Regions from separate parts of the Komagataeibacter sp. SM21 genome, predicted to be linked through region 2. Evidence: predicted binding sites of a transcription regulator. Region 2 holds the regulator's gene; the other holds the start of a gene.
The links. Region 2 encodes HrcA, which represses chaperone genes, less so after heat shock. Its sites were predicted from a motif close to GTTNGCACTCNCNNNNNGNGAGTGCNAAC; they were not measured.

Region 1: groES (co-chaperone GroES) is a predicted target of HrcA. The motif match lies at 7,340-7,368, and genes of this name have one in related genera.

What each region holds. Positions count from the first base shown of each region.
Region 1 is NZ_JBGLOV010000001.1:335,669-344,429, reverse strand. Features, by position in the region: gene ACBR42_RS01505 (lysylphosphatidylglycerol synthase domain-containing protein) at 1-14, opposite strand, end outside; gene ACBR42_RS01500 (lysine--tRNA ligase) at 25-1,632, opposite strand; gene ACBR42_RS01495 (ATP-dependent DNA helicase) at 1,765-4,710, shown strand; gene ACBR42_RS01490 (cold-shock protein) at 4,751-4,954, opposite strand; gene groL (chaperonin GroEL) at 5,250-6,899, opposite strand; gene groES (co-chaperone GroES) at 6,962-7,252, opposite strand; gene ACBR42_RS01475 (dienelactone hydrolase family protein) at 7,691-8,353, shown strand; gene ACBR42_RS01470 (S-methyl-5'-thioadenosine phosphorylase) at 8,606-8,761, opposite strand, start outside.
Region 2 is NZ_JBGLOV010000003.1:217,945-226,705, reverse strand. Features, by position in the region: gene ACBR42_RS04990 (penicillin-binding protein 1A) at 1-1,702, opposite strand, end outside; gene ACBR42_RS04985 (aldo/keto reductase) at 1,812-2,699, opposite strand; gene hrcA (heat-inducible transcriptional repressor HrcA) at 2,831-3,910, opposite strand; gene rph (ribonuclease PH) at 4,056-4,784, shown strand; gene rdgB (RdgB/HAM1 family non-canonical purine NTP pyrophosphatase) at 4,781-5,398, shown strand; gene ACBR42_RS04965 (nitronate monooxygenase family protein) at 5,470-6,888, opposite strand; gene pnp (polyribonucleotide nucleotidyltransferase) at 6,971-8,761, opposite strand, start outside.

The DNA of each region.
Region 1 (8,761 bases), on a different contig from region 2:
GGACGTTCGGCCATGGGCAGGCTCCTAGCCCGCGGCCCTCTCGTCACGGAGGAGGGCTGCCTCAATCAGGGCGACGGTTTCCGCAATCCCGTACAGCGCAACAAAAATCCCGAAACGCGGCCCCTCCTTCTGCCCAAGCAGCACTTCATACAGACAGCCGAACCACGCACGCAGCGGCTCGAAGCCATGGGTCTTGCCAATCTCGAACACAAGGTTCTGGCAGGTATCGGGGGAAACCTCCTCCCCCTCCAGCCCGCGCAGGGCTTCGGCCAGATCGGACAGCGCCTTGCGCTCATGCGGTTCGGGCGCGCGGTAGTGCTTCGTCGGGCGCACGAAATCGGCGTAATAGACGATGGCATGGTCCACCAGACGCGCCAGCATGGGGCAGCTCTGCGGCGTGGCGGCGGCATCGTAACGCTGGATGAACTTCCACAGCACATCCGGCGTCTCGGCATTCGCGACGGATGCGAGGTTGAGCAGCATGCCAAATGTGACCGGGCTGCCCGCATCGGCGGGAATATTGCCCGCATGGATGAACCACGCCGGGTTGGTCATGAGGGCCGCATCATCGGCAGGCAGCGTCTTCGCCTTGCCGACATGGGCCAGATATTCATCCGTTGCCTTGGGGATGACATCGAAGAACAGGCGCTTGGCGCGCTGCGGGGCATTGAACATATACTGCCCGAGACTTTCCGCGGGCGCGTAACGCAGCCATTCCTCAACCGAAATCCCGTTACCCTTGGACTTCGATATCTTCTGTCCGTTCTGGTCCAGAAACAGCTCGTAAGTCAGGCCCGCAGGCGGCTGGCCGCCAAGGATACGGCAGATCTTCCCCGACAGGCGCACGCTGTCGATCAGATCCTTGCCCGACATTTCATAGTCAACGCCCAGCGCATACCAGCGCATGGCCCAGTCGGCCTTCCACTGCATCTTGGCATGGCCGCCCGTTACGGGGGTCTCGAAGGTCTCGCCTTCCTCATCCGTCCAGCGCACGGTACCCGCCACCGGGTCGATCGCATCCATCTTCACCTGCATGACCTGGCCGGTACGGGGATGGATGGGCAGGACGGGGGAGTAGGTGGCACGCCGTTCCTCGCCCAGTGTCGGCGCGATCACGGCCACGATCTGGTCGTGTACTTCCAGCACGCGCTTCAGGGCGGCGTCGAAACGCCCCCCTTCATAATACAGGGTGGAGGACGCGAATTCATATTCGAATCCGAACCCGTCAAGGAAGGCGCGCAGACGGGCGTTGTTATGCGCGGCGAAGGATTCGTGCGTGCCGAACGGATCGGGCACGCGTGAAAGCGGCTTGCCGATGAACTGGTGCAGCATCTCCTGATTCGGCACGTTTTCCGGCACCTTGCGCAGGGCATCCATATCATCGGAAAACGCAAGCAGCCGCGTGGGCAGGCCGGTCAGCTTCGTGAAGGCCTGACGCACCCATGACGTGCGCGCGACCTCGCCAAACGTGCCGATATGCGGCAAGCCGGAGGGACCATAACCCGTTTCCAGCAGCACGGGCCGATCCGCCGTGACAGCGCGCGCGCCAACATGCGCGGACAGTTTGGCGGCCTCCTCAAACGGCCAGGACTTGGGGAGGGGCGAGATAAGGGGACGATGCTGTTCTGACATGGACCGGCAAGCTATGGGCAGGAATGACGCGGGTCAATCCATCCTATTCAACACCGCAGGACGCAGCAATGATAATGATCTGACACGCGGCGGGCGACAGACGCCCACAGGTACCCTATATCATTGACCGAGATGCCAGACACCCCGCCCCTGCCGGACAGCGCACCGGCGATCCTTCCCCGGCACGGCGCATGGTCGGTCCTGACCCCGGATGGAGAAATCCTGTCCATGACGGCGGCCGAAATCCGGCGTGACCTGCCGCACTGGCCGGCCATTCTGGTCATTCACGCCCCGGCCACGGCGCGCAGGCTGGACCTGCCGCCCCCGCCGCGCCCCTGTCCATGGCTGGACCTGCTGGAACTGTTCGCCTTCGCCATGCCCGCGCATGGCGTGCCCCCCACGGCGCGTGGACTTGGGGGGGCGCTGGGTATTGCAGCACACCGGCTGGATGCGCCCGAGGCCGACCTGCTGCCCGATCTGGCATTCGCACTGCTGCGTCACATCGCCCGCAGCCGCAACACGCCACAGGGCGGCATCATGACCGCGCTGGCATGGCGCATGCGGCAGGCGGGATGGGCATGGGGGCCATCCGTCTGTGCCGCGCTGGGACTGGATGCGGCCGGGCCCTTGCCCGCAGGCGTGATCCAGCCCGCCGAAGCCCTGAAGGTCTGGACGCGCCTGCCAAAATGGGAGGACACCGCCCCCCGCCCGCCACCAGCCGCCCAACCGGTAACGGGGGATGAAGCCTGCGACCACCTGCGCGCCATTCTGGGCGAAGGGGCCGAACACCGTCCCGCGCAGGAAGCGTTCAGCCACCTTGCCGCCCGGGCCTTTGCCCCGCGCACCACGCAGGGCGATCCGCACATGGTGCTGGCGGAAGCGGGAACCGGCACGGGCAAGACCCTTGGCTATGTCGCACCGGCCAGCATCTGGTCGCGCCGCAACGGAGGCGCTGTGTGGATCAGCACCTATACCCGGCACCTGCAACGCCAGATCGAGACGGAACTGGCCCGCCTGTTCCCCGATCCCGCCATCCGCCGCAGCCATGTGGTCGTACGCAAGGGGCGCGAAAACTATCTATGCCTGCTGAATATGGAGGAGAGCGTGAACATCGCCCTCTCCCGCGGGCAGGCGGCGAATGCCACCATTATCGGGCTGGCGCTGGTTGCCTTGTGGGTCGCCCATACCGATGATGGCGACCTGTTTGGCGGCGATCTGCCGGGCTGGTTTGCCGACCTGTTCGGTCGCGGGCTGCTGACCGGCATTGCCGACAGGCGTGGCGAATGCATTCACGGCGCCTGCCCGCATTACCAGCAATGCATGGTGGAACATTCCATCCGCCGCGCCCGCACGGCCGATCTGGTCATCGCAAACCATGCGCTGGTGATGTCACAGGCGGCATGGCACGCGCTGGACGGGTCGGACACCAATAACGAGGACAATACCCCTACCCGCTACATCATGGACGAAGGGCATCACATCGCCGATGCGGCCGACAGCGCCTTCGCCCTTGAACTGTCCGGGCTGGAGGCGGCTGAACTGCGGCGCTGGCTGCTGGGGGCCGAAGGGGCACGGTCGCGCGCGCGGGGCCTGCGGCGGCGGCTGGAAGACCTGCTGGTTCACATCCCGCGCATCGAAACCCCGCTTGATACGGCCCTGATGGCGGCACGCGCCCTGCCCGCCCCCGGCTGGTCGGCACGCCTTGCCGCGCAGGACCCGGCCAGCAAGACCGCCACCGTCCCCACAACCGACCTGCCCGACGGTACGGGCGAACCCGTGCTGTCCAATCCATCGGAAATGCTGCTGCATGAACTGCGCCAGCAGGTTCTCGCCCGCACGCAGGGCAGTCCCGAAGGCGGCCAGCGTCGCAGCGACAGTGAATGCGACCTGCACCCGATGCCCGATTCCCTGCGCATGGCGGCACAGGGACTGGAACGCGCCCTGCGACGACTGGCCGAGCCGCTGCGCACGCTCGTCGCGCGGCTGGAGGAAGTGCTGGATACCGAAGCGGACTGGCTGGACACCCCCATGCGCGAACGGATTGCGGCGGCGATCCGCTCCATCCGCCGCCGTGCCCTGTCCCGCGTCGATGGCTGGTGCGCCATGCTGGGCACCCTGCAGGCCGGAGAGCGCCCGCCCGAAGGCGAGACCCCGCATTATATCGACTATATCCGCATGGACCGGCGCGACGGACAGAACCCCGGCGAGCGCGATGTAGGACTGTATCGCCACTGGCTGGACCCGACCATACCGTTTGCCAGTGTCCTGGCCGCCCCCGCCCACGGGGTGCTGATTACATCCGCCACCCTGCGCGACGAAACGGGCGGGAGCAGAACGGAAGAAGAAAGCGAACGCGCATGGGATGCGGCGGAAGCCCGATCCGGCGCGGTCCACCTGCCATCGCCCGCCATAAGGGCGTCCTTTGCCAGTCCGTTCGATTATGCGCAGCAGAGCCGTGCCTACATCATCACCGATGTCGCCCATGACGATCCGGCGGCGCTTGCCGGTGCCTACCGCACCCTGTTCATGGCGTCCGGTGGTGGGGCGCTGGGGCTATTTACCGCCATATCGCGACTGCGCGAGGTCTACAGGCGCATCATCACCCCGCTGGAAGCAGCGGGACTACCCCTGTTTGCCCAGCATGTGGATCCGATGGACAACGCGACACTGGTGGACATCCTGCGCAGTGAACGCAATGCCTGCCTGCTGGGAACCGATGCGATGCGGGATGGAGTGGATGTGCCGGGCGATGCGCTGCGGCTGGTCGCCTTCGAGCGCGTACCGTGGCCACGCCCGGATATCCTGCACCGGGAGCGCCGCATCCACCTGTCCGGTGGGGCGCCGGGGCGTTATGACGACATGATCGCCCGCCTGCGCCTGCGTCAGGCGTTTGGTCGCCTGATCCGCAGTCGGCAGGACAGGGGCGTATTCGTCCTTCTGGACAGGCGCACCCCGTCACGCCTGCTGTCGGCTTTTCCCGAGGGGGTAATGGTCCGCCGCCTTGGCCTGAGCGCCGCGGCACGGGAAATTACGGAGTTCCTGCAGGCGCACGATACCTCCGCAGACCAGCTTTCCTGATCTGGTTCCCGCAGACCTTCCCCCCTGACCGGGAGAGACGTCAGAGCGCCTTGAGGTTGGTCGCAGCAGCCTTGCCGCGCTCCATGGCGATGTCATAGCTGACGGCCTGATCTTCGTTCAGACCACGCAGGCCAGCGGCCTGAACGGCGGTGATGTGGACGAACACGTCCTTGCCGCCATCATCAGGCATGATGAAGCCAAAACCCTTGGTCGCGTTGAACCATTTTACTTTTCCGGTAGCCATAGCCAGTCTCTTCTCCAGCGCCATCCTTGCCGGTCCTAATACCGGGAATCCGGGCGCGTGCCTTTACGGCCATGAAAAAAACGGGGCATCCGGAAAACACCCAGCCACTTTCACGTCGTTCGTGCTCCATAGGGGCAGCATGAAATGGGCGTCCATGTCAAATACTCCTGACATCACATACGCCGATGCCCCATGCACGGGGCATGAAAAAAGGGGGAAAGGCCACTGGCCCTTCCCCCTTTTTTTTCGTCGGTCCGGGTGGCCCCCTGCGGGAGCCACGCAGGAACAGCGTGGATCAGAAATCCATGCCGCCCATGCCACCCATTCCGCCCATGCCACCTTCCGGCATCGCAGGGGCCTTCTTTTCCGGGCGCTCGGCCACCATCGCTTCGGTGGTGATGAGCAGGCCGGCAACCGAAGCCGCATCCTGCAGCGCCGTGCGGACAACCTTCATCGGGTCGATGATACCGGCTTCCACCAGATCCTTGTAATCACCGATCTGGGCATCGAAACCGAAGGTGTAGGTATCGTTTTCCAGAACCTTGCCGGCGATGACCGCACCGTCTTCACCCGCGTTGTGGGCGATCTGGCGCAGCGGAGCCTGCAGGGCCTTGCGGATGATGTCCGCACCGACGCGCTGGTCGTCGTTATGGAAGTGCAGGCCACCCAGCTTGGTGGATGCGCGGGCAAGTGCGGTGCCACCACCGGGGACAATGCCTTCCTCAACCGCCGCACGGGTCGCGTGCAGGGCATCGTCAACGCGGTCCTTGCGTTCCTTCACCTCGATCTCGGTGGAACCACCGACGCGGATCACGGCAACGCCGCCTGCCAGCTTCGCAAGGCGTTCCTGCAGCTTTTCACGGTCGTAGTCGGAGGTGGTTTCCTCGATCTGCGCACGGATCTGGCTGCAACGGCCCTTGATGCCCTCGCTGTTGCCAGCGCCTTCGACAATGGTGGTGTTTTCCTTGTCGATGTGCACCTTCTTCGCGGTGCCCAGCATGTCCAGCGTGACGCTTTCCAGCTTGATGCCGAGGTCTTCGCTGATGACCTGGCCACCGGTCAGGATCGCGATGTCTTCCAGCATGGCCTTGCGACGGTCACCGAAGCCCGGCGCCTTGACGGCGGCGATCTTCAGGCCACCACGCAGCTTGTTGACCACCAGGGTCGCCAGCGCTTCGCCATCAACGTCTTCCGCAATGATCAGCAGCGGACGGCCGGACTGCACAACCGCTTCGAGCAGCGGCAGGATCGGCTGCAGCGAGGACAGCTTCTTTTCGTGGATCAGGATGTAGGGGCTGTCCAGATCGACGGTCATCTTTTCCGCATTCGTCACGAAATACGGGGAGATGTAGCCACGATCGAACTGCATGCCCTCGACCACGTCCAGCTCGGTGTGCAGGCCCTTGGCCTCTTCCACCGTGATGACGCCTTCGGAGCCGACCTTCTGCATGGCCTTGGAGATCATCTCGCCGATTTCATGTTCGCCATTGGCGGAAATCGTGCCGACCTGTGCCGTTTCAGCCGGGGTCGTGATCTTCTTCGCGTTCTTCTTCAGCTCTTCAACGACAACGCCGACAGCCTTGTCGATGCCGCGCTTGAGGTCCATCGGGTTCATGCCTGCGGCAACAGCCTTGGCGCCTTCACGCACGATGGCCTGCGCCAGAACGGTTGCCGTGGTGGTGCCGTCGCCCGCGATGTCGTTGGTCTTGGATGCGACCTCACGGACCATCTGCGCGCCCATGTTCTCGAACTTGTCGGCCAGTTCGATTTCCTTGGCGACGGAGACACCGTCCTTCGTGATGCGCGGCGCGCCGAAGCTCTTGTCCAGAACGACGTTACGACCCTTCGGGCCAAGCGTCACTTTTACCGCATCCGCAAGGATATCAACGCCGCGCAGCATGCGCTGGCGGGCTTCACCGCCGAACTTTACGTCCTTGGCTGCCATTTTCTTTTCTCCGGTATGGAAGGTTTCTTAAAAGGTTACTCGGTGCGAAAAGCGCGGGGTGGTCAGCCGACCACGCCCATGATGTCGCTTTCCTTCATGATCAGCAGTTCTTCACCGTCGATCGTCACTTCCGTGCCCGACCACTTGCCGAACAGGACGCGGTCACCCGCCTTCACGTCCAGCGCCACGATCTGGCCCTGTTCGTTACGGGCACCTGCGCCCACCGAGATCACCTCGCCTTCCATCGGCTTTTCCTTGGCGGTCTCAGGGATGATGATACCACCTGCTGTTTTTTCCTCGCTCTTGAGGCGACGGACGACCACACGGTCATGCAGGGGACGAAATTTCGTCATGGATGGATCGCTCCACATCTATAAAAAAGGTAACGCCCTTGAATTAAGCAACGCCACCGGTTTGGCGCGCGCGCCAGGCCGCATCGCGTTAGCACTCCCCTCGTGAGAGTGCTAATACCCAGATAGGAAGCACCCCGACGGGTGTCAAGAACACCGCATGGCTGGAACAGGCCTAAATCGCACAATCCCGGCAGCAGACAGGACAGTCACAAATTTAACCGTTAATTATCAATATATTATCGCATATTAAGCTTTCATGACCGAAAGCTGTGGGCTGCTGCCATACAACCGCATGGCACGGCCCCTCCCCCGATTCCGGTTCCCCGCATTGCAGGGTCGGAGTCCTTGAAAAACCCGCCTTCACGCTGTTTCATATTGACGCGGCGGGAACGGGCATCATTCTTTTCCCGCAATGCAGATAAGAAATGAGGGACCACCATGGGCGCAGTCGTAACCGTTACCGCGGCAGACGGGCATACGTTTTCCGCTTACCGGGCAGGCCGCCCATACGCCGCGCGCAGCGTGGTGGTCGTACAGGAAATTTTCGGAATCACGCCCTATATCCGCGCCGTATGCGATTCCCTGGCGGAGGCGGGCTATCAGGCCATCGCACCCGCGCTGTTCGACCGTGTCCGCCGCGATACCATCCTGCCCTATGACAGCAATGGCGTGCAGGAAGGGCTGAAACTGCGTGCCGAGGTGGGCGAAGAAAACGCGCTGAGGGACCTCACCGCCGCCGCCGGGTGCCTGACCACGGAAAAGAAGGGCATCATCGGTTTCTGCTGGGGTGGCAAGCTGGCATGGGAAGCGGCATGCCATACAACCACCTTTTCCGCCGCGGTCGCCTGGTACGGCGGCGGCATTGCCGCGACCCGCAACCAGACGCCCAACTGCCCCGTGCAGCTCCATTTCGGGGCGGAAGATGCCCATATTCCCGCAAACGATGTGGACGCCATCCGCGCCGCGCATGAGGATATTGAAATCTTCACCTATGAAGGGGCCGATCATGGCTTTGGCTGCACGGATCGCCCGTCATATGACGAAGCGGCGGCCACGCTGGCCATGCAGCGCAGCCTGAGCTTTTTTGAACACTGGCTGTAAGAGAGTGTTTGAAAAGAAATCTTTAATAAAAACAGGAAGGTTTCTGGATGCCGCTTTTTTCAAAAAGGCGGCGTCTTCCGAAGCTTTTTGAAAAAAGCCTCACCGGGAACGTCCGTATGATTCCTGGATATTTCCCGACAGGCTTTGCAAACGGCCTCAAGGAGCGCCCCGGTAAGGCGACGGGCCGGATACACGCTGTTTCCGGCCCTTTATCCCGCTGCCTGTCTTGCGGCAGCGGGAAAGTCACACCAGTCAGGCGCGGTTCAGCACACGGCCCGCAACCGCATCCAGCTTGGCCAGCAGGGCGGGATCACGCTTTTCGGGTGCGGTAATCAGCGCGTGTTCCAGCGCACGGTCACAACCGGCGTAACACGGCCCACGCTTCGCCCCCAGCCGGGGGATGACCGA
Region 2 (8,761 bases):
GGGCGACAGGCTTCATGCCGATCTGGGCGGCAAGGCGGATCGTGACAAGATTGCGGGATTCGCGCAGGGCGTCATGCAGCGTGGTGGGGCCCCAGAAATCCTTTTCATAATTGCTGGGATGCCATTCGCCGTAGCTGACCGGGGAATCGTCGAATTTCTGCGATGGCGAGATACCGTTTTCCATCGCCGCGAGATAGACGAAGGGCTTGAATGACGAACCCGGCTGGCGCGCCGCCTGTGTCGCGCGGTTGAACTGCGATTCCTTGAACGACCAGCCCCCGACCATGGCCATGACGCGCCCGGTATGCACGTCAATGGTGGCCAGCGCGCCTTCCACATGCGGTATCTGCCGCACGGCGACGCCGCCGCCATCCGCCTGTGGCTCGATCAGTATCACATCGCCGGTCTGCACGCCCTTTCCGGTGCGCATCCATGCCCGGTCACGCGCCAGCAGGTCGCCGGTATGGGGCACGACAGGGTCCCGCCCTTCCAGCCAGCCCACACGCCCCGTCGCCGCCGACAGGACAACGGCCATGCGCCACTGCTCCAGTATACCGGCAGGGGGCGTGACATGGGCCAGTTCACTGGCCCACTCCCCGCCCACGTTCCGGGCATCGACATGTCCCACCGCCCCGCGCCAGCCGCCATGGGCGCGGTCGTACCGCTCCAGCCCGTCGCGCAGGGCCGAAGTCGCGACCTGCTGCAGATGCGAATCGAGCGACGTATGGACCGAAAGGCCGCCTTCCATCGTGGTGCCGATGCCGTATCGTTCGATCAGTTCACGGCGCACCTCTTCGGCAAACCATTCGGAACCGGGTACCGGACCGGGACGGGTGAAGTTGGCGGGAACCAGCGGTTCAAGCTGGGCGGCATGCGCCTCCTCGGGCGTGATGACATGCAGGTCCGCCATACGGTCCAGCACCCAGTTGCGCCGGGTGGTCGCCGCCTGCACATAACGGTGCGGATTGTAGTTGGTGGGCGATTTGGGCAGCGCGCCAAGGAAGGCGGCCTCCGCATTGTCCAACTGATCCAGCGGCTTGTTGAAATAGGTCTGGGCCGCAGCGGCAATGCCGTACGCACCTTCGCCCAGATAGATCTCGTTGAGATAGATTTCGAGGATCTGCTCCTTGCTCAGCGTCTGTTCCAGACGCATGGCAAGCAGGGCTTCCTTGATCTTGCGGTCGATCGAGACGGCATTCGATCCCAGCAGCATGATCCGCGCGACCTGCTGCGTAATGGTCGAAGCCCCGATGGGACGATGCTTGGTGCCATGCATCATCATGTCGGTCAGCCCGGCGCGCAGGATCGCCAGCGGGTCCACACCGCCATGGGTAAAGAATTTCTGGTCCTCCGCGGCAAGGAAGGCGCTGCGCACGCGTTCGGGTATGGCGCTGTAAGGCACGAATATGCGCCGTTCCGCCGCCAGTTCGGCCATGACCTGATCATCGCCGGAATACAGGCGGCTCATGACCGGCGGCTGATAGGTGCGCAGGCCGTCCACGGTGGGCAGCCCCTCGCTCAGGCGCGCATATTCGCGCCATACGACCAGCCCGCCCACGCTGCCACCCAGCAGGGCCATGGCCAGCGTCGTGCCCGCAAGCCAGCGCACCATCCGGTATCGTGGCCGACGGGGGCTGGCGGTTTCCGGTCGGGAAGGTCCATCACTCCGGCCATCGCGGCCTGATCCGTCAGCAAGCGTCATCCGGTATCCAATAGGGAAAGAAAAGGGCCGTTCTGTGTCGAAGCCCCCTGTCTAGCATTGTCCGGCGGCGCCGTCGCCCCCGATCCATCTACCGGGATGCCGCCGGTCCCTATACGGCGTTACGGCTGCCCCATTCGGCGCGGCCTTCGTTATTAAGCTGATGGAATTCCTCATCACTCAGCACAATCGCTGCTGCGGCAGCGTTATCAGCCACATGTTCGGGGCTGCCGGTGCCGGGAATGGGCAGCATGACCGGCGCGCGGCGCAGCAGCCATGCCAGCGCGATCTGGCCGGGCTGGACACCTTTTTCCGTCGCAAGGCGGGTCAGGAACGTCTCGCCGCGCGTAAGCCCGCCCGCAGCGAGCGGTGCCCACGGGATGAAGCCGATATTTTCACGCGTGCAGTAATCCAGCACATCTTCCGAATAGCGGTTGACCAGATTGAAGCGGTTCTGGACCGTGGCGACAGGAAAATACAGCCGCGCGCGCTCGATCATCTCGACCGTCACTTCCGACAGGCCGACATGGCGGATCAGCCCCTGCGCGCGCATGGTGGCGATCGCCTCGAACTGCTGTTCGGGCGTGCAGTCCGCGCCGACACGGTGCAACTGCCACAGGTCGATGCGTTCCACGCCCAGCCGGCGCATGCTCATCAACACGCACTGACGCAGGTAATCGGGGTTGCCCACCGGCTTCCAGATATTCGGCCCATGCCGCGTATGGCCGCCCTTGGTGGCGATGACCGTGTCGGGATAGGGATGCAGCGCCTCGCGGATCAGGTCCTCGCTGACATAGGGACCATAGGCATCCGCCGTGTCGACGAAATTGATCCCCAGTTCGGGCAGGCGGCGCAATGTCGCAAGGGCCGCCGCCCTGTCGGCGGGTTCGCCCCATATGCCCGGACCTGTAATGCGCATGGCCCCGAAGCCCAGCCGCGTGACCTCAAGGTCACCGCCAATCATGAACGAACCGGACCGCCTTGCATCGGGAGTGAACATCCCATCCTCCTTGCGCTTTCGGCACGCCGTGGAGACGGCGCGCGGTTACTGTCGTGTAACCATAATGGGGGGCTGCGAGTCCGGTTGCATGTATGGGCTGCATCACACCCCTGCCCCCTGCCCCCTGCCCTTCAGCCCAGCATGCGGCCGATCACGCGCGCGGTGTAATCGACCACGGGAATGATACGGGCGTAATTGATGCGCGTCGGCCCGATCACGCCAATCGCACCCACGATCCGGTTGCTGTCCGTGCGCGCGGGGGCGACGACGACCGACATGCCCGCCATCCCGAACAGCCCGCTTTCGGCACCGATGAAAATGCGCACCCCTTCCGATTCGCGCGCCAGATCAAGCAGACGCAGCATGGTTTCCTGCGTTTCCAGCCGCTCGAACAGCATCTGGATGGTGGTCAGGCGTTCGATTTCGGTCACATCGGCCAGCAGCCGCCCCTGCCCGCGAATGAACAGGGTGCCGCCGCGTTCGTCAGCGCCACTCCACGTTGCAAGGCCACTGGCAACCACTTCCGCCGTCAGATGATCGAGTTCGGTACGGTTGGCGGTCATGTCGGTGCTGACCGTCTCGCGCAGACGGTCCAGCGTCTGGCCCGACAGATGGGCATTGAGGTAATTCCCCGCCTCCACCAGTGCGGAAGGCGGCAGGCCAGACGGTGTCTCGATCACGCGGTTTTCGACCTGACCGTCCGCGCTGACCAGAATGACCAGCGCCCTGCCCGGACCAAGGGCCACAAATTCGATATGCTTGATGACGGTGCCATCGCTTTTCGGCGCCATGACCACGCCTGCGGCACAGGACAGGCCCGACAGCATGGATGACGCCTGCGCCAGCATATCCTCCAGCGACCGGCCCTTCACATCCAGCATGCCCGCGATGCTTTCGCGTTCCTCATCACTCAGGCTGCCGAACTGGAGCAGGCCATCCACAAACAGCCGTACGCCCTTTTCCGTGGGCAGCCGTCCCGCCGACGCATGGGGGGAAAACAGCAGCCCCGCATCCGTCAGCTCCGCCATGACGTTACGAATCGTGGCGGGTGACAGCGACAGCGGCAGGCGCTGCGACAGCGTGCGCGAACCCATCGGCTCGCCCGTTTCGACATACTGTTCCACGATTTCGCGCAGGATCGCGGCGGAGCGGGCATCCAGCCCCGATAACAGGGGCGGCGGCACTACGTGGGATCGGGTTTCCATAGCCATGCCTCCTGCCTTTCATGCCTCAGTTCATGCGGGCGTCCCGCATGGCCTTCATTATAGCAGATCAATCACATCCCTGCCCACGCGGGACTGGAAAAGGGGGCGGATTGCAGGCTATGCCGCCCCATCACTTTGCGGAGTTATGCCCATGCGTCCATCCGGCCGTGCCCCTGACGCCCTGCGTCCCGTCTCCATCCAGACCGGCTTCGCCCGCCATGCGGAAGGTTCCGCCCTGATCCGCATGGGGGGGACCGAAGTCCTGTGTGCCGCCAGTGTCGAAACCCGCGTACCACCCTTCCTGCGCGGCAAGGGACAGGGCTGGGTCACGGCGGAATACGGCATGCTGCCGCGCGCCACCCACAGCCGCGGCCACCGCGAAGCCGCCAAGGGCAAGCAGAGCGGCCGCACGCAGGAAATCCAGCGCCTGATCGCGCGTTCCCTGCGCGCGGTGACGGATCTGAAGGCGCTGGGAGAAATCTCGATCACCGTGGACTGCGACGTGCTGAATGCCGATGGCGGCACGCGCTGCGCCGCCATTACCGGCGCATGGGTCGCCCTGCGTCTGGCGCTGGAAAAGCTAGTACGTGACGGCACGCTGGCCGCCCTGCCGCTCAAGGGACAGGTGGCGGCCGTATCCTGTGGCCTGACCGCGGAAGGTGCGGTGCTCGACCTCGATTACGATGAGGACAGCACCGCCGCCGCCGACGCCAATTTCGTCCTGACCGCCGAAGGGGGCATTGTTGAAATTCAGGGCACGGCGGAAAAGGACCCCTTTACCGAAGACCAGTTCAACGCCCTCATGCGTCTGGCGCGCACGGGCACGGCGGAACTGTTCCGCATACAGGCCGCAACCATCGAGCAGGTGACCAGGGCATGAATACGCACACCAATCGCCTGCGCCGGGGGGATACGCTGGTCCTCGCCACCCATAACCGGGGCAAGGTTGCGGAATTCGCCGCCCTGCTGGCCGGGTATGACATCCGCGTTGTCTCGGCTGGTGAACTGTCGCTACCTGAACCGGAGGAGACGGCCGACAGCTTTGACGGCAACGCCATCCTTAAGGCGCAGGCTGCGGCGAAAGCTGCCAACCTGCCCGCTCTGGCCGATGATTCCGGCTTCTGCGTCGCAGCACTGGGCGGTGCTCCGGGCATTTTCTCGGCCCGCTGGGCCGGGCCGGAAAAGGACTATCCCGATGCCATGCGCCGCATCCACGAACAGATGGGCGACAACCCCGATCGCAGCGCATGGTTCATTTCCGTGCTGTGCCTGGCATGGCCGGATGGAAACACCGAAACCTTCGAGGGACGGATCGATGGCCATGTCGTCTGGCCGCCGCGTGGCACGAACGGGCACGGTTACGATCCTGTTTTTGCCCCCGGCAAGGGCACCCGCAGCTTTGCCGAAATGACGGAAGCGGAAAAGAACGACATAAGCCATCGCGCACTGGCTTTCGCCCTGTTCCGCGATGCCTGCCTGCCCATGACGGACTGAGCGGTCCCGTCTCAGTAAAAAAGGCTGGCTCCCGGGGGATGCCAGCCTTTTTCATGTCCGCATGAACGGGTTTAACGCCCGGTCAGTATCCGTTCCATCAGTTCCGCCACCGTCGGCACATGGCCGTTGGCGTAAAGCGGGTCGGTGGCGAAGCGCCAGGCATTGGTGCCGCCGAACATCAAGTTGTGATCCATCACCTCATCCTGATCCGGCCCATGGGCATGGGCGACGGCCTGAAGGGTCTTCTGGATACAGTAGGAACGCGGGTCCGCCTTGTGCCCGTTGGAATAGGCGGGCGGACGCTGCGACCAGTTGGAAAAGCGGCATTCCGACAGGCAGCCCATGCAGGCCCCCTGATCGGCAAGGATTTCGCGTGCCTTTTCCGGGGTCACGAACACCAGCGTATTGTCCGGCGTGCGCATGGCCTCGGTATAGCCTTCTTCCATCCACAGCTTTGCACGCTGCCCGTCTTCGGGCGTGACGAAGACCTGCCGGCCGCGCGCGCCAATGGCCAGCGCCATGGTGTGCGCGCCCAGTTCCTCGGGCGAGAAGGCAATCTGCCGCTCACTGCGTGCCCGCAGTTCATGCAGGAAGCTGTTGTTGACGGCGGATGAATAGAAACCCGTGGGCGAGAAGCGGTTGAGGAACACGTCCCCTTTCTTCAGCGTCAGCAGGCGGCGCTTCCACGAATCGGGAATCGGGCTTTCGCGCGTCAGCAGCGGTCGCGTGCCGAACTGAAAGGCGATCGGACCCAGTTCGGGATTGTCGATCCAGTCCTGCCATTCCTCCAGCCACCAGACGCCACCGGCCATGATGATGGGGGTATCATCCAGTCCGAAGCTGCGCATCTGCTTGCGCAGCGCCAGCACACGGGGGAACGGATCTTCCGGTTCCAGCGGGTTTTCGGTGTTGGACAGGCCATTATGACCACCCGCGCGCCACGGGTCTTCATAGACGACCGCGCCGAGCAGGTCGCCCGTCTTGTGATAGGCCCGGCGCCACAGCGCGTTGAACGCGCGTGCGGATGACACGATGGGATAGTAATGGATACCGAACCGCGCGGCGATTTCCGACAGGCGATACGGCATGCCCGCACCACAGGTCAGACCCTGGATCAGTCCCGGCGCGCCTTCCAGCACCCCGTTGATGACCCGTTCCGCCCCGCCCATTTCCCACAGGATATTAGCATGGATACGTCCCTTGCCGCCTGCGATCTCATGCGCGATGCGCGCCTGCGCGATACCGCCACGAATGGCGTAATCGACCAGTTCCTCGTGCCGTTCGCGCCGCGTCCTGCCGTGATAGTCCTGCGGGATGACATTGCCATCCCCGTCATAGGAATCGGCGTTCACGATCGAGACCGTGCCCACCCCACCGGCCGCGGCCCAGTGCCCCGCGGAAACGCCGGTTGAGATCGAGACGCCCTTCCCCCCTTCGACCAGGGGCAGAATATCCGTCCCGCCCATACGGATCGCATTGATCGGCTTCATCACCATTCCATCGTCATGTATCTGCCCCCGCAGGCGGCCACGCCTGATGCGTGGCCGCCTGCGGGGGTGTCATTTCCGCGTCTTAGCGCGCGGCAGGCGCCCGACCGGGCTTCGCGCCCACGGTCTCGGTGATGTCGGCACCAGTTTCCTGATCGACCACGCGCATGGACAGCTTGACCTTGCCGCGATCGTCGAAGCCCAGAACCTTCACCTTCACCTCGTCTCCCTGCTTGACGACATCCGTCGTCTTGGAGACACGGCCCTGCGCCAGTTCGGAGATGTGGACAAGTCCGTCACGCGGGCCAAGGAAGTTCACGAACGCACCGAAATCGGCGGTCTTCACAACCTTGCCGTTGTAGATCTGGCCCACTTCGGGCTCGGCCACGATACCACGGATCCGCTCGATGGCCTTTTCGGCCTGATCGTCGGAAGTGGCGGCAATCATGATCGTGCCGTCATCGTTAATGTCGATCTTCGCACCCGAATATTCAACGATCTCACGAATGACTTTACCGCCCTGACCGATCACATCGCGGATTTTTTCCTTCGGCACGGAGATCGTGGTGATCTTCGGCGCGGAGGAAGAAACATCCGAACGGCCTTCGGTCAGCGCCTTGGCCATTTCGCCCAGGATATGCAGACGGCCGTTACGGGCCTGACCCAGCGCGATCTTCATGATTTCCGGCGTGATGGACGTGATCTTGATGTCCATCTGCAGCGCGGTCACGCCCTTTTCGGTGCCCGCCACCTTGAAGTCCATGTCACCCAGATGATCTTCGTCACCCAGAATGTCGGACAGCACGGCGAATTCGTCGTCTTCCTTGATCAGGCCCATGGCGATGCCCGCCACCGGGCGCTTCAGCGGAACACCGGCATCCATCAGCGCAAGCGACGTGCCGCATACCGTGGCCATGGAAGAAGAGCCGTTGCTTTCCGTGATCTCGGACACGACGCGCATCGTGTACGGGAAGGTATCCTTGCCCGGCAGCAGCGGGTGGATGGCGCGCCATGCCAGCTTGCCATGACCGATTTCACGACGGCCCGGCGAACCCATGCGCCCGCACTCACCAACCGAGAACGGCGGGAAGTTGTAGTGCAGCATGAAGTTGGTGCGGTATTCGCCTTCCAGCGCGTCCACGATCTGCTCGTCCTGCGCGGTGCCCAGGGTGGCCACAACCAGCGCCTGCGTCTCGCCACGGGTGAACAGGGCGGAACCATGCGCGCGCGGCAGGATGCCGACCTCGGACACGATCGGACGGATCGTTTCCAGATCGCGGCCATCGATACGGTAGCCGGTGTCGAGCACTTCCGTGCGGACCACGTCGGCTTCCAGATCCTTGATCATCGGCTTGGCCGCATCGGCGTCGGCCTCACCGATCTTGGCAAGGATCGCTTCACGGGCGGCGGCAACCTTCTTGTAACGGACCTGCTTGGCCCGTTCCTTGTAGGCTTCGGCGATCAGGGCACGACCGACCTTGTCCACCTTCTTGCGCAGCTTGATTTCCTCAGCCGTCGGCTCGGCCAGGTCCCACGGGGCCTTGGCTGCGTTTTCGGCAAGGTCGATGATCGCGTCAATCACCTGCTGGAAGGCTTCGTGACCGAACGTCACGGCGCCCAGCATCACGTCCTCGGACAGTTCCCCGGCCTCGGACTCGACCATCAGCACGCCTTCGGACGTGCCGGCCACGACCAGATCCAGCTCGCTGTCACGCACCTGCGAGATTGTCGGGTTGAGGATGTACTTGCCATCGCTGTAACCCACGCGCGCCGCGCCCACCGGACCGAAGAACGGGATGCCGGACAGCGTCAGCGCCGCCGAGCAGCCGATCAGCGCCACAACGGCGGGATCGTTTTCCATGTCGTGGCTCAGAAC